Regions from separate parts of the Pseudomonas arvensis genome, predicted to be linked through region 2. Evidence: riboswitches for the same ligand, from Rfam matches in the RefSeq annotation. Region 2 holds a riboswitch; the other holds the start of a gene.

Region 1 (7,452 bases), 1.8 Mb from region 2:
TATGGCGCTCGCGATCATCCATCAACGCCGCCACCAGTACTTCGGCACAGTCATTGATGCCCTCGACCTTGAGTTTCATAAACTCGTCGGAGCGCTCGCCGAGGGCCTCGGCGGTGCGCACACGTTCTTCTTCGACCAGTTGCTGGATCTCCCCGCGCAGGTGACGGTTGCTGATGCGGATAAAACGCCACGGCTGCATCAGGCCCACACTCGGGGCCTGGTGCGCGGCCTGGAGCAGGCGGTGGAGCAATTCTGGGGCGACCGTGCCGCCGCTGAAATGGCGCATGTCGCGACGCTCGGCGATGGCGCGGTAGACGGCCTGGCGGTCGGACTCGGGGAAGGCGTTGTCGGTCATGGCTTCATCGGGGGCAAATCGAATCGTCGCACCGCCCCTCCCACATTTCGGATGCCTTCCCCTGCGAGAGGTGAAAACAATGCGGCCACCGCAAGCGGGTTCGACGGAAAGTAAAAGTGCACGTAGGAAGCCGTCATGCGCCCTTGCCGGTAAACCGCTTCGGCGCCGCGCCCTCCATTGGGGCTCAGGCCGCGAGCAATCGGTTCCCACGCGGTCGTGGTCAACGAATGGTGATAGGTATGCCCGCGCAATGTGCCTTCCGGCAAGTCGACACTTTGCAGGGCCAGTGCCGCCAATTTTTTCTGCATCACCGCATCACCCTGCAACAAGCCAAGCAGTTCGGCGCGGTGGCCATCGACGTCGGTGAGCGAGTCCAGCAGGTAGAGCATGCCGCCGCACTCAGCAAGCAACGGCTTGCCCGCCGCGTGGTGCGCGCGAATGGCGTCGAGCATCGGGGTATTTTCAGACAGCGCCTGGTGGTGCAACTCCGGGTAACCGCCGGGCAGATAGAGACTGTCGGCGTCAGGCAACGCGTGGTCATGGATCGGCGAGAAAAACGTCAGTTCAGCGCCCATCGCCCGCAACAGGTCGAGGCTGGCGCCGTAGGTAAAGGCGAAGGCTTCGTCGCGGGCCACGGCAATGCGGACACCGGCCAACAGCGGCTCGGCGGCGATCACTTCAGGCGCGGCGAAGGTTACGGGTGGCGGCAAGGCGACTTCGCAACTGCTGCCCAAGGCTTGGGCGGCGGCATCCAGGCGTGCATCGAGGTCATTCAGTTCGCTGGCTTGCACCAGACCCAGATGACGGCTCGGCAGTTCGATTCCGGTCTCGCGGGACAGTGCGCCATACCAGCGCAGGCCTTCGGTGAGACTGCCTTCAAGCAACTGCGCATGGCGCAACGTGCCGACGCGGTTGGCCAGCACGCCGGCGAATGGCAGATCCGGCTGGTAGCGCGCCAAGCCCAGTGCCAGGGCGCCAAAGGTCTGGGCCATGGCGGTGCCATCAATCACGCCCAGCACCGGCACGCCGAAGTGGCGCGCCAGATCGGCGCTGGAGGGCGTGCCGTCGAACAGGCCCATCACGCCTTCGATCAGGATCAGGTCGGCCTCCCCCGCTGCTTCCCACAGCAGGCGGCGACTTTCCTGTTCACCCACCATCCACATGTCCAATTGATACACCGGTGCACCGCTGGCGCGCTCGTGGATCATCGGATCGAGGAAGTCCGGGCCGCATTTGAACACACGCACCTTGCGCCCCAGGTTGCGGTGCAAACGCGCCAGCGCGGCGGTGACGGTGGTTTTGCCCTGGCCGGACGCCGGTGCGGCGATCAATACGGCTGGGCAATGACGGGGCTGATTCAAAGTTCGACGCCCTTCTGTGCCTTGATACCGGCCTGGAATGCGTGCTTGAGCATGCCCATTTCGGTGACGGTGTCGCCCATCTCGATCAGTTCCGGCTTGGCGCCACGGCCGGTGACCACCACGTGTTGCATCGGCGGGCGGGCTTGCAGGTCGCTGAGCACTTGGTCCAGGTCGAGGTAGCCGTGCTTGAGGGCGATGTTCAGTTCGTCCAGCACCACCAGGCCGATGGCTGGGTCTTGCAGCAGCTCGCGGGACACCGCCCAGGCAGCTTCGGCGGCGGCGATATCGCGCTGGCGGTCCTGGGTTTCCCAGGTAAAACCTTCGCCCATGACATGGAAGCGCACTTGCTCGGGGAAGCGGCGGAAGAACAACTCCTCACCTGTGCTGTTGCGCCCCTTGATGAACTGCACCACGCCGCACTGCATGCCATGGCCCATGGCGCGGGCGAGCATGCCAAACGCCGAGCTGCTCTTGCCTTTGCCGTTGCCGGTAAGTACCAGCAGCAAGCCGCATTCGTTGGGGGAATTGGCAATGCGCTCGTCGATCACGGCTTTTTTGCGCAGCATGCGCGCCAGGTGGCGTTCGTCGCGGTCGGGGGTATCGGTCATGGCAGCTCTCCGTTGGGGCTGGACAAAAACGGCGGGCAGGAAAAAGAAAAAACAGACAGCCAAGCATCGCCCACCGTGATGCTGTTGGATGATCCAGGCCGGTCTCCGGGCTCATGAGTGGCGCTGCTCTTTATAGAGAGCACACAGGCCAACGCTGCGCCTTCCCATATCGCGAGCGATACAGTGGCAAAAGCAGCGTCTTGACTCATTTACCGTTGCGGGGGCAGCGCCGGAATTGCGGCGGCGCTGTGTACAAGCGCGCTCACTCACCGGCTTCCCTGTTTCACTCCGTCGACCCATGGGTCACAGAGCACCTGGAACAAGCGGCGAAGGTTAGTGGGTTGAGGGGCTAGCTGCAAGCTTCAAGCTTGCAGCTGCTTTTAAGGATTGCGCGCCAGATTCCCCGGCAACACACGCTTGGCGCTCAGGTAGGCATTCTGCCAATACGCTTTGGACAAGGTATCCAGCTTCACCGTACCGCCGGTTTGCGGCGCATGGACAAAACGGCCTTCGCCCACGTAGATCCCGGCATGACTGACCTGCGAACCACCGCCGGTGGCGAAGAACAGCAGGTCGCCGGTTTGCAGGTTCTGCTCGCTCACGTCCTGGGCGCGCATCACGATCAGTTCGCGGGTGGTGCGCGGCAGGGAGATCCCGGCGGCGTCGCGAAACACAAAGCCGATCAGGCCGCTGCAATCAAAGCCCGAGTCCGGCGTGTTGCCGCCCCAGCGATAAGGCGTGCCGACCAGGCCCAGCGCACGGAAGAGCACGTCTTCGGCAGCAGGTGAGAAATTCTGGGTGGAGTAGTTGAACACCGGCTTGGGCTTGACCGCGACAGGAGCGGGCGGTGGACGGCTGGCGCAAGCGCTGAGCAGCGCGGCGCACACGAGGAGAACAAGGCGGGCTGACGTCGACATGTGCAAAACAATCCTGGTCTGGATGCGGCTTTCGCTGCCGAACGCTGAAAACCAGAACGCGCAAGCAAGGCTCGCGCGAACGGATTACAACAATGTCCAGGGATTCTAGCGCTTACACGTCAAACTTCAAGTATCACTTTAAGTTTACTTGCTAGCGGTAACTGTCGTCGGGGCCATGGCGAGTGCACGCTTGGCTTCGATGAAGGTTTTGCTCCAGTAGCTGTCGCCCAGGCTGTCGACTCGAACACCGCCACTGCGACGGCTGCTGGAGTGGATGAACTGGTTATCGCCCAGGTAGATACCGGCGTGGCTGACACGACCACGGCCTGCAGTACTGAAGAAAAGCAGATCACCGGGCTTGAGGTTGTTGCGCGCGACCAACGGTGCTTTCACGTTGATCATTTCGCGAGTGGAGCGTGGCAGGTTCATGCCAGCCTCTTCACGAAACAGATAGCCGATGAAACCGCTGCAATCGAAACCGGCTTCAGAGGTACCGCCGAAACGGTAACGGGTACCGATCAGGGACATGCCACGTTCGAGGATGCTGTCGGCCAGAACTGGAAGCTGATAAGGCTTGTTGCCGGAGAAGTCGGCCAGTTCTTTCTCGGTTGCCTGCTCTTCTTTATAAAGAGCTTCCTGATAGACAGTGGAAGACTGCGCTGCAACGAATTTTGCCTGGGCATGTTGTTGAGGCTTTTGCTGCTCAACCACCTGTTGAGGGTGGGAGGCGCAACCAAACAACAGGGTAACGAGTGCGAGAGGCACGAGGGGTGCGAAGCGATTTAGCATGGGCACGACCGTGGCTGATGTGTAAAGAAGCCGAGACTATGCCCTCTATCACATCGATTTGCAAATTCAATCGTGATCTATGTGACTTCTTGTTTGGACTATGACATCTAAGCCCTTAACACCCTATAGACGCCTTTCGCGTGGCCAAACCGGCCCAAACGCGGGTTTTCTGACGCCTGGAATTTGCCAAAACCCTTGAAAACAAAGGGCTGGCTACCAGCCTAGGGTTTCTTTGAGGAACGGGATGGTCAGCTTGCGCTGGGCCTGCAAGGAGGCCTGATCGAGCTGTTCGAGCAAATCGAACAGCGCACTCATGCTGCGAGTGCCGCGGGTGAGGATAAAGTGCCCGACTTCGTCGGTGAGGTGCAGGCCGCGACGGGAGGCACGCAATTGCAGGGCACGCAATTTATCTTCGTCGGACAGCGGGCGCATCTGGAAGATCAGCGCCAGGGTCAGGCGCGACTTGAGGTCAGCCAGCTTGACGGGCAACTCGCGCGGCGAGGTGGAGGCAGCGATCAACAAACGCCGACCGCTGTCACGCAAGCGGTTGAACAGATGAAACAGCGCCTCTTCCCAATCGGCCTTGCCGGCAATCGCCTGAAGGTCATCCAGGCACACCAGTTCGTATTGCTCAAGGTTATCGAAGATGCCGATGCCGCGATCCATCAACTCAGCCAAGGGCAGGTACACCGCCGGCTCGCCGATCTGCTCGAAGCGCAGGCAAGCGGCCTGCAACAGGTGGGTACGCCCCACGCCGTGCTTGCCCCACAGATAGATCAGGCTTTCAGTCCACCCGGCGTCGGCTTCGCAGAGCCGCTCGACATAGCCGAGTGCAGCGGCATTGGCGCCTGGGTAGTAATTGATAAAGGTGGCGTCATCACGCAGACGCACACCTAAGGGCAGCTGAATCGGTTTCATGCTGACTGAACGGCTCCCATCGAACCGCTAGTGGCCTCTGTGTAAAGTTTGCAAAGTTTATACCCGTGACGCCGGGTGCACAATGCAGCAGACCACAAGCAAAATCAAAGGTTTGCGTTAACTTGCCGGTTTTACGCGGATTGTTTGACGCCACCACCCCATAAACAACAAACCCGGCCGGAGCCGGGTTTGTGACGCAGCGGTTACAGGTCGGGGTCTTCGACGCCCGTGTACACATCCGAATCCTTGTACAGATCGTGCATATGGCGCACCAGCACCATGATCACCGCGGCCACCGGCAATGCCAGCAAGATACCAGTAAAGCCAAACAGCTCGCCGCCCGCCAGGATCGCAAAGATCACCGCAACCGGGTGCAGCCCGATCCGATCCCCCACCAGCAACGGCGTCAGCACCATGCCTTCAAGGGCCTGGCCGACCATGAACACCGCAACAATCCCGAGCATCGGGTACAGGTCGCCGCCAAATTGGAACAGACCAGCTACCAGCGCCGCACCGATACCAATCACAAAGCCCATATAAGGAACAATGGCGGCAAGACCTGCGATCAAGCCAATCAACAGGCCCAGCTCCAGGCCGATGGCCATCAGGCCGGCGGCGTAGATAACCCCCAGGGCCAACATCACCAACAACTGGCCACGCACGAATGCACCCAGCACTTCATGGCATTCACCGGCCAGGGACACGATGCGCTCCTCACGATCACGCGGCAGCAGGCTACGAATCTTGGCCATCATGATGTCCCAGTCGCGCAGCAGGTAGAACGCAACCACCGGAATCAGCACCAGGTTGGTCAACCAGCCGATCAATGCCAGGCTCGACGCCGTGGCCTGACTGAGGATCACACCGACGATATCGGTGGTTTGCCCCATATGCTCGCTGATCGCCGCCTTGACCTTGTCGAACTTCCAGAAACCGTCCGACAGCCCCAACTTGGCCTGGGCCCACGGCATTGCCGTGTGCTGCAACCAGTCGAGCATCTGCGGCGCCAGCTCATAGAGGCGAAACAGTTGTTTGGCCAGCATCGGCACCAGCACCAGCACCAGCGCGGTGATGATCAAGGTGAACAGCGCAAACACTGCCACTACGCCCAAGGTCCGCGACAGGCCGGCTTTTTCCAGGCGATCCACCACCGGATCGAACAGATAGGCCAGCAACAACGCAACCAGGAACGGCGTCAGGATCGAATGCAGCAAGAACACAAAAACGCACAGCAGGACGATCCCGCCAAGCCACACCCAACGACGCGTATCCGCCATAAACCACTCCATTGCTTCTATATAAGGAAGAACTGTTACCAACGAAAACGCAGTTGTGCCTGAGGCTCAGGGGCGCCAGCCGGTTGCGCGCCTTCAACGACCGGCTGCGCGGCCTGCGCCTCACCCGCAGGAATCTCCTGCAACTTGGCCAGGCTCAACTGGGTACGCAACTGATCGGCGCTGCCATTGACCCGGTACACAATGCGGTTGCCATCCACCCACTGCGGCTGGCCACCAAACGGCTCCAGCAGATGACCCAGTGCGGCATAACGCTCCAGGGTCATCCCCTGCACCTCCAGCAATTGTTCGGTGCTCACGCCCGGCTTGACCGCAAAACGCGGTGCCAGTTTTTGACTGACCGCCAGCATCACGGCATCGGCGACCGCGCCGGTGTCGGCGCCCTGCACAGTGCCCTGATCGCTCTTCTCACCCAGCCAGAGACGCCATTTGGCCTGCCATTGATTGCCTTCCTGACGTGCGTGCACGGCGAGCAAGGCATCAGCGCCATAGCGCTCGGACGCGGCGCGCAACGGCGTGGCGTCAGCGCTCTCCAGGTTCGGCGCCGTGGCGACGACCTGTTCATCCAGATCCCCCAACGGCAGACGCAACGGCAAGCCACGGTGTTGCGCGGCACGCCGCAGCGCCTGGGCAACGGTCTGGCCATCCCCCACCAGACTGCTGCCTTCGGTGGAGTCGTTCAGCCACCAGCCGAGGATCGACGGCCGATTGCTACCCCAAATCGACAGGCCCGCATCACGCAGCGCACGGTCAGTAGTAACGGGGTCGAAGTCCACTTGCAGGCTCTCGGGCGGGCCGGCGTCGTAGCCGTACTGGGTGATGATTTGCTGCGGATCCTTGCGAATCGCCGCCAGGCCTGCGCCATCGGCGGCCTTGGCGTCGCCGGTCAGGCGGATCACCAGGGTCTGCACAGCGCGCTGGGTCGCCTGATCGCGCTCTTGGGGCGATTGGCTGGTGACGGGTTCAAGTACTTGATACAGGCCATTGAGGGTTTCGGCATGGCTCGCCAGGCTGACCAACGACAAGCAGCCCACAAAGAAGAATTTACACAGACGCATGGAAGATTCCCGAACGACAAATTTAGCGGCTGGAACAGACCGCGTGAACTCGGTTTGCCATGGCTGTGACCACGGCGACCGGCAAAACATTCACAGGGTCCTGGTAAGTTTTCATGCTGTCATAACGATAGCGGCTTCAAGGCTATACCTT
Region 2 (7,452 bases):
TTGCACTTGAATGAACAGGACCCCAAGCGGGACTTCGCCAACCAGTTGATTGCCCGTTACGGTGATCTGAATGCGAGCCCGGACCCGATTAATCGGTGTTCTGGCGCGTATTGTTCGCGTGACGGGATTGACCCGGCCTTGCAGGATGCTGAGCAGGCGCTTAGCCGGTTGACGTCGCGTCCGGCGGCGGGGCTCAAGGTGATTGATCAGTTGCCTGAGGCGACGATGCTGCGGGTTGAGACTGCCAGCGGGCAGCGTGTGGTCTATAGCCTGCTGCGCAACCGTGCCCACAGTAATGTGGCGTTTTTGCTGGGCGAGGCGTATCGCTATCAGCCGGGGCTGGATACCTTGACCCTTTATCCGGGGGTGCTCAGTAGTTATCCGAATTTCATCTTCAATATTCCGGCAGGGGACGTGCCGGCGTTTGTGGCGCAGATGGAGCAGGCCAAGGACGCCCAGCAGTTTGAGAGGATCGTTGATCGTTGGGGGGTACGCCGGAGCCATCCGCTGTTCTGGCAGTATTTCCACGATTTGTCGGAGTATGTTCGGGAGACTACGCCGGTTGAGGCGGGGGTCCTGGATATGAATCGGTATGAGAATTTGTGAGTGGTGGGTTGGGGGAGCGCTCTCAGATCAAAAGCAAGCGCGCGGCGGCCTTAGAGCAGACCGGGTTGTTAAGTCGAGCCCCCTCCCACATGTTGATCTCCATATATCAGGTAGGTGTCACCCCACCCCCCGCCAACCCCTAACCCGACAAAAACACTGGGACTTTGTACCTCCGTAATAATTTGGCGTAAACTCCGGGCAAGCCTGTGAGGAGTTTCCATGACTGCCATAACCATTACCGACGCCGCCCACGATTACCTGGCTGACCTGCTGTCCAAGCAGAACACCCCAGGTATCGGCATCCGCGTCTTTATCACCCAGCCCGGCACCCAGTACGCCGAGACCTGCATTGCCTATTGCAAGCCTGGTGAAGAGAAACCTGAAGACACCGCCCTGGGGCTCAAAAGCTTCACCGCGTACATCGACCACTTCAGCGAAGCTTTCCTGGACGATGCCGTAGTCGACTATGCCACCGACCGTATGGGCGGCCAGTTGACCATCAAGGCGCCCAACGCCAAGGTGCCGAGCGTCAACGCCGACAGCCCGGTCAACGAGCGCATCAACTACTACCTGCAAACCGAGATCAACCCAGGGCTCGCCAGCCACGGCGGTCAGGTCAGCCTGATCGACGTCGTTGATGACGGTATCGCGGTGCTGAAGTTCGGCGGCGGTTGCCAAGGCTGCGGCCAGGCGGACGTGACCCTGCGTGAAGGCATCGAGCGTACCCTGCTGGAGCGCGTCCCGGAGCTCAAGGGCGTACGTGACGTGACCGACCACACGCAGAAAGAAAACGCCTACTACTGAGTAAGGCGTTCACTGCGAACAAAAAAACGGCGCCCCGTGAGCGCCGTTTTTTTTGCTTAAAATTCATTGCTTTACGCAATACATCTAACAAAGAAGATCAACTGTGGGAAGGGGCTTGCCCCCGATAGGGTCATATCAGCCGCCACCTAAGCAAGCTGGTACGCCGCCATTTGTGAGGTAAAAACTCACGGCCGATAAAGGTGCGCATGCCCCGCCCGATACAGCGACGATTCACTGAAACTGTCACTCTCCAACACCCGTCCCACCACAATCAGCGCCGTACGCCGAAAACCCTTGGCCTCGACCTTTCCGGCAATGTCACTGAGCGTGCCCACCACCCAATCCTGATCCGGCCACGTGGCCCGGTGCACCACCGCAATCGGGCAATCAGCGCCATAGTGCGGCAGCAGTTCGGCGACGATTTTCTCCAGATGGTTGACCCCCAGATGAATCGCCATGGTTGTCCCATGCCGCGCCAGACTGTCGAAGTCCTCGCCGGCCGGCATGCTGGTTTTATCGGCATAGCGGGTCAGGATCACGCTTTGGGCGATGTCCGGCAGAGTCAGTTCGGTCTCCAGCAGCGCGGCGCAGGCCGCTACGGCGGTGACGCCAGGGATGATCTGGAATGGGATGCCCAGTTCACGCAAATGACGGATTTGCTCGCCGATTGCGCCGTAGAGGCTCGGATCACCGGAGTGCACGCGCGCGACGTCCTGGCCTTTGCCGTGGGCAGTCTTGATCAGGTCGATGATCTGCTCCAGGTGCAGTTCGGCGCTGTTCACCACCTGTTCTGCCTGATGCCCCTCCAGGACCGCAGCGGGCACCAGCGAACCGGCGTAAATGATCACCGGGCAACTACGGATCAGCCGCTGGCCTTTGACGGTGATCAATTCCGGGTCGCCGGGGCCTGCGCCGATGAAGTAGACGGTCATTGGGGAGTTCCTGTCAAAAACGGGCGAGCATGAAGATTGCTCATGATCGGGGAGGGCGATTATCGGGGGTTTAACCGGCGCAGGCCAACGCAAAGGTGGCTTGGGCGGTTTTTTTGCGGGTGATGAGCAACCGGGCAGGAGCGCCGCAGAGCTGTTCCGCAAGGGCCAGGGCGGCGCTTTCGGCGATGCCGTAACAGCCCGTATGGGCGAACGCGACGGCGGACTTGTGGCTGAGTCGGTCTGCATAAGCGGCCAGTTGCTCGGCGCTGAAGCACTGCAAAGGCAGATTCAACTGCCGCGCCAGCGCCAGCAAGCCTGGCTCGTCCTGTTTGCGGTCGATGCTGGCCAGTGCGGTGATGCTGTGGCGATCAATCCCGCCCTCGGCGAGGGCGGTATCCAACAGCGCCAGCAGGGCGTGAGCCGCACAACCGCGCTGGCAACCCAGGCCGACCACGTAGGTCATGCCGAGTATTGATCGTCGCGGTTGCGGCGGAACAGCCAGGCGCTGATCAGGCCCAGGGCCAGCCAGAACGCCACGTTGGTCAGTTGCGAGGCGATTTTGAACTGCGCTTCCAGGGCTTGCGGCGCGAGCATCGCATGCACTTCCGGTTGCGGCGCGCCGATCACGTGCGGTACCGCAAGGATGGCAGCGCCGAGCACTTTGAGCAGCCAGTTGCGGCCGAACACGATGAGCGCAATCCCGGCAGCGGTGGAGGCCGCAGTGCCGATCCACCACGTCTGGCGCAGCGCCAGATCAGCGGCTGCCGTGCCCGGCAACTCGGGCGGCAGGCCCATCGTCGGTGCCAGCACAAAGGTCGCGTAACCGGCCAAACCCCACAGCAGGCCTTGTGCCGTGCGGGTGGGCGCACGCAAGGTGTAGAGGCCGGCCAGCATCAGCGCGAAACCGACCGCTACCACCAGGTTGCCACCCGTAGTGGACAGCACGCGCTGCCAGCCGTCTTCCGGCTCCCAGGCTTCGGCATCGTGGGTGTGGGCAGCAGCGCTGGCGGCGTGTTCGTGCACCACTTCGGTGGCTGCAGGGGCTTTTTCAAAGGTTTCCGCCTGCAATATCAGCGGGGCGACCCAAAAGCTTTGCAGCAGGGTCAGCAGCAGGGCGGCCAGCAAGCCGGTGAACCCTGCGGTTTGCGCAATACGCTTGATCATGTCGGCAGGTCTCAGTGGCACGGGAACGCGGCGCTGTGGCGAGTATCGTGGGCAGCGTTGTGCACCGCCTCGATATGCGAGAAACCGGCGAAATACACCAGGCACGCGCCGAGAATCGACGCACCGATGGCGGCGGTCAGGCGTTGGCTCAGGGTAGAAGTGCTGCTGGCGGAGGGCGAAGTGCTGCTGATGATCGACATGGCGCGTCCCTTTCAGGTGTCTGGGTGAAACGAGCGCATGAAAACCCCGCGAGCCAGGCACGCAGGGTTCCGAACAGCGCCCGCCCACCGCGGGTTTGTTATCTGATTTTTCGGGCCGGTCTCCGGGCTTGCGAGGGACACTGGGTCTATAAAGCATCGCCTTCCCATGCCGTACTGGCACAGTGGATCTGACGCTTCACTCGCTTACCGTTGCGGGGGCAGCACCGGACTGGTCATGGCGTGCATGATTTACCGGTTTCCCGTTTCACCCCGTGAGGGGCACCCGAAACAAGATGTGTAGGAGAGCATGGGCGGGGGACGGTAGTCAAATGCGGCAAGCCCCTGTAGCCTTGCACCTTCGAGGTTCTTCGGCCCAGGCCGAAGCTAAGAAGGGAACGCGGTTCAAGCCGCGGCTGCCCCCGCAACTGTGAAGGGTTCATCCGACTGCCACGCCACTGCCATCAACGGCGGGAAGGCGCAGTCGGCGCCGGTCTCGCGACCCGCAAGCCCCAAGCCAGGAGACCTGCCTCGCAACCGATTTTCCAATTCAACCGGGCGGGGTGATCCGGTGACGAAATCCGCTTCTGCGCCATGCCGCAGGGCCTATCGTCCCGTATGCCCGCCCCCAAGGGCATCCGATGAAAACACTGGCCAAACTTCCCGTCACCATCGTTACCGGCTTCCTCGGCTCGGGCAAAACCACCTTGCTGCGCCATATGCTCGACAACGCCCAGGGCCGTCGCATCGCCGTGATCGTCAATGAGTTCGGCGAGCTGGGCATTGATGGTGAAATCCTCAAGCAGTGCTCCATTGGTTGCACCGAAGAAGAAGCCAACGGCCGTGTCTACGAACTGGCCAACGGCTGCCTGTGCTGCACCGTGCAGGAAGAATTCTTCCCGGTGATGCGCGAGTTGGTCGCCCGTCGCGGCGACCTTGACCATATCCTTATCGAAACCTCGGGCCTGGCCCTGCCAAAACCACTGGTACAAGCCTTCCAGTGGCCGGAAATCCGCAGCGCCTGCACGGTAGACGCGGTGATTACCGTGGTCGACAGCCCGGCCGTGGCCGCTGGCACCTTCGCTGCGTTCCCCGATCAAGTGGACGCCCAGCGCAAGCTCGACCCGAACCTGGACCACGAGTCGCCGCTGCACGAGCTGTTCGCCGACCAACTGGCCAGCGCCGACCTGGTGATCCTCAACAAGTCCGATCTGATCAGCCCGCAAGACCTGGCCCGTGTCCGCCTGGAAGTCGCCGAAGAGCTGCCGCCAGCCGTGAAGATTATCGAAGCCAGCAGCGGTCGCGTACCCCTGGACGTGCTGATTGGCCTGGGTGCTGGGTCCGAAGAGCACATCGACGGTCGTCACAGCCATCACGATCACCACCACGAAGGTGAAGACGACCACGATCACGATGCGTTTGACTCCATCTCCATCGACCTGCCTCAAGCCGATGAAGCGCTGCTGCTCGACGCCTTGACCCAGCTGGTGGTGCAGCACGGCATCCTGCGCGTCAAAGGCTTCGCCGCGATCCCGAACAAACCGATGCGCCTGCTGATCCAGGGCGTGGGCACCCGTTTCGACAAACACTTCGACCGCGCCTGGACGGCCGATGAAGCCCGCATCACGCGCCTGGTGCTGATCGGCCAGGACCTCGACGCGGCCGGCCTCGAAGCGCAATTGCGCGCCGCGCTCAGCGTTTAACCCATGCACCTGCTCAGGACTCAGCCCGGTGGTTTCGTCGCGGACGACAATATTGCCGACCTTGGCCAAACGCCCGCCGAGCTGGTGATCCTGTGCAGCGGTGATTCCAGCCTGGCATTGTTGGCCGAAGCGGCCCAGCAGTTACCCGACGACTACCCCAGCCTGCGCCTGGCCAACCCGATGCAAGTGCAGAACCATGCCTCGGTCGACCTGTATGTCGATGAGGTGCTGCGCCACGCCAAGGTCATCCTGATTTCCCTGCACGGGGGCATCGGTTATTGGCGCTACGGCATCGAACGCTTGGTGGAGTTGGCGGAGCGCGGCGTGCAGTTGATTCTGGTGCCGGGAGATGATCGCCCGGATCCGGAGCTCAGCGGCCTCAGTACCGTCGGCGTCGAGGTTCGGGATCGCCTGTGGCAGTTTCTGCGTCAGGGCGGGCTGGCCAATGCGCTGGATTTCTATCGCTGCCTGGCCAGTGGCTATCTGGACCGCGATTACCCGTGGGCCGAACCGCAAACCCTGGCGCGCACGGCGATCTATCACCCCCATAAAGCCAATGCCCGGCTCGACGACTGGCAGGCGGATTGGCACGCCGAGCAAGCTGTGGCGGCCGTGCTGTTCTACCGCTCGCACTTGCAGGCGGCCAATACCGGTTTTATCGACGTGTTCTGCCAGCGCTTGCAGGCGGCGGGCCTCAATCCGTTGCCGATGGCGGTGGCCAGCCTGAAAGAGCCCGGCTGCCTCGCGGCGGTCGAGGACTGGCTGGATGAAGCGCAGGCCTCGGTGATTCTGAATACCACCGGTTTTGCCCAATCCAGCCCCGAAGCCCCGCATTTGCGCCCGTTTCGCCGCAATATTCCGGTGATCCAGGCGATTTGCGCCCAGGACAACCAGCCGGGCTGGGAGGCCAGCGAACAAGGCCTTGGCCCGCGTGATCTGGCGATGCACATTGCCTTGCCGGAGCTGGACGGTCGCATTATCAGCCGGCCGATCAGCTTCAAGGACCTGGCCTGGCGCAGCGAACGCAGCCAGTCGGACGTGGTGTGCTACCGCGCAGCACCCGAGCGCATGGATTTTGTCGCTGAGTTGGCGCGGCGCTGGGTCGAACTGGCGCGAGTGCCGAATGGGGATAAACGCATCGCGCTGATCCTGGCCAACTACCCGACCCGCGACGGCCGTATCGGCAATGGCGTCGGGCTGGATACCCCTGCGGCGGCGCTGAATATCCTGCTTGCGTTGCAGGCTGAAGGTTACCCGGTGCCGACGGCCCTGCCGGAAAGCGGCACCGCCTTGATCCACGAGTTGCTGGGCGGCGTCACTAACGACCTGGACAGCCTCGACCTGCGCCCGTGCCATCAAAGCCTCGGCCTGGATGACTACGAGGCGATGTTCAAGCGCCTGCCTGCTGCCAATCAACAGGCCGTGCTGGAGCGCTGGGGCACGCCCCACAACGATCCGATGTTCCGTGACGGTCGTCTGATGGTCGCCGGTCTACGCCTGGGCCTGACGTTCGTCGGCATCCAGCCGGCACGGGGTTACCAGGTGGACGCGAGTGCGGTGTACCACGACCCGGACCTGGTGCCGCCCCACGGCTACCTGGCGTTCTATTTCTGGTTGCGCCACACCTATGGCGCCCATGGCGTGATCCATGTGGGCAAGCACGGCAACCTGGAATGGCTGCCGGGCAAGGGCGTGGGCCTGTCGGAAAATTGCTGGCCTGATGCGTTGCTGGGGCCGCTGCCGAATATCTACCCGTTTATCGTCAACGACCCCGGTGAAGGCGCACAAGCCAAACGCCGTACCCAGGCGGTGATCATCGATCACCTGATGCCACCGCTGACCCGCGCCGAAACCTACGGCCCGCTACGTAACCTGGAGTTGTTGGCGGACGAATATTACGAAGCCCAACTGCTCGATCCACGCCGCGCCCGCGAGCTGCAAAAAGACATTCTCAAGCTGGTGCGTGAAGCCTGCATCGACCAGGAACTTGAACTGGATGGCGACGCCGATGCGGCGGTCTGGTTGCCACGCCTGGACACCTACCTG

The links. Region 2 has a riboswitch for cobalamin ahead of cobW (cobalamin biosynthesis protein CobW). Riboswitches for the same ligand answer to the same signal wherever they lie in the genome.
Region 1: linked by a shared signal. The riboswitch ahead of cobO (cob(I)yrinic acid a,c-diamide adenosyltransferase) and the one ahead of cobW (cobalamin biosynthesis protein CobW) in region 2 are both predicted to bind cobalamin.

The regions. Positions count from the first base shown of each region.
Region 1 is NZ_CP162038.1:4,409,558-4,417,009, forward strand. Features, by position in the region: gene bluB (5,6-dimethylbenzimidazole synthase) at 1-355, opposite strand, end outside; gene AB3G88_RS19820 (cobyrinic acid a,c-diamide synthase CobB) at 352-1,716, opposite strand; gene cobO (cob(I)yrinic acid a,c-diamide adenosyltransferase) at 1,713-2,324, opposite strand; cobalamin riboswitch at 2,404-2,657, opposite strand; gene AB3G88_RS19830 (C40 family peptidase) at 2,705-3,241, opposite strand; gene AB3G88_RS19835 (C40 family peptidase) at 3,386-4,030, opposite strand; gene hda (DnaA regulatory inactivator Hda) at 4,244-4,948, opposite strand; gene AB3G88_RS19845 (AI-2E family transporter) at 5,152-6,225, opposite strand; gene AB3G88_RS19850 (DUF2066 domain-containing protein) at 6,261-7,301, opposite strand.
Region 2 is NZ_CP162038.1:2,596,633-2,604,084, forward strand. Features, by position in the region: gene AB3G88_RS11680 (fatty acid cis/trans isomerase) at 1-606, shown strand, start outside; gene nfuA (Fe-S biogenesis protein NfuA) at 826-1,410, shown strand; gene cobM (precorrin-4 C(11)-methyltransferase) at 1,596-2,342, opposite strand; gene AB3G88_RS11695 (cobalamin biosynthesis protein) at 2,413-2,805, opposite strand; gene AB3G88_RS11700 (CbtA family protein) at 2,802-3,506, opposite strand; gene AB3G88_RS11705 (CbtB domain-containing protein) at 3,518-3,706, opposite strand; cobalamin riboswitch at 3,803-4,008, opposite strand; cobalamin riboswitch at 4,051-4,251, shown strand; gene cobW (cobalamin biosynthesis protein CobW) at 4,345-5,406, shown strand; gene cobN (cobaltochelatase subunit CobN) at 5,410-7,452, shown strand, end outside.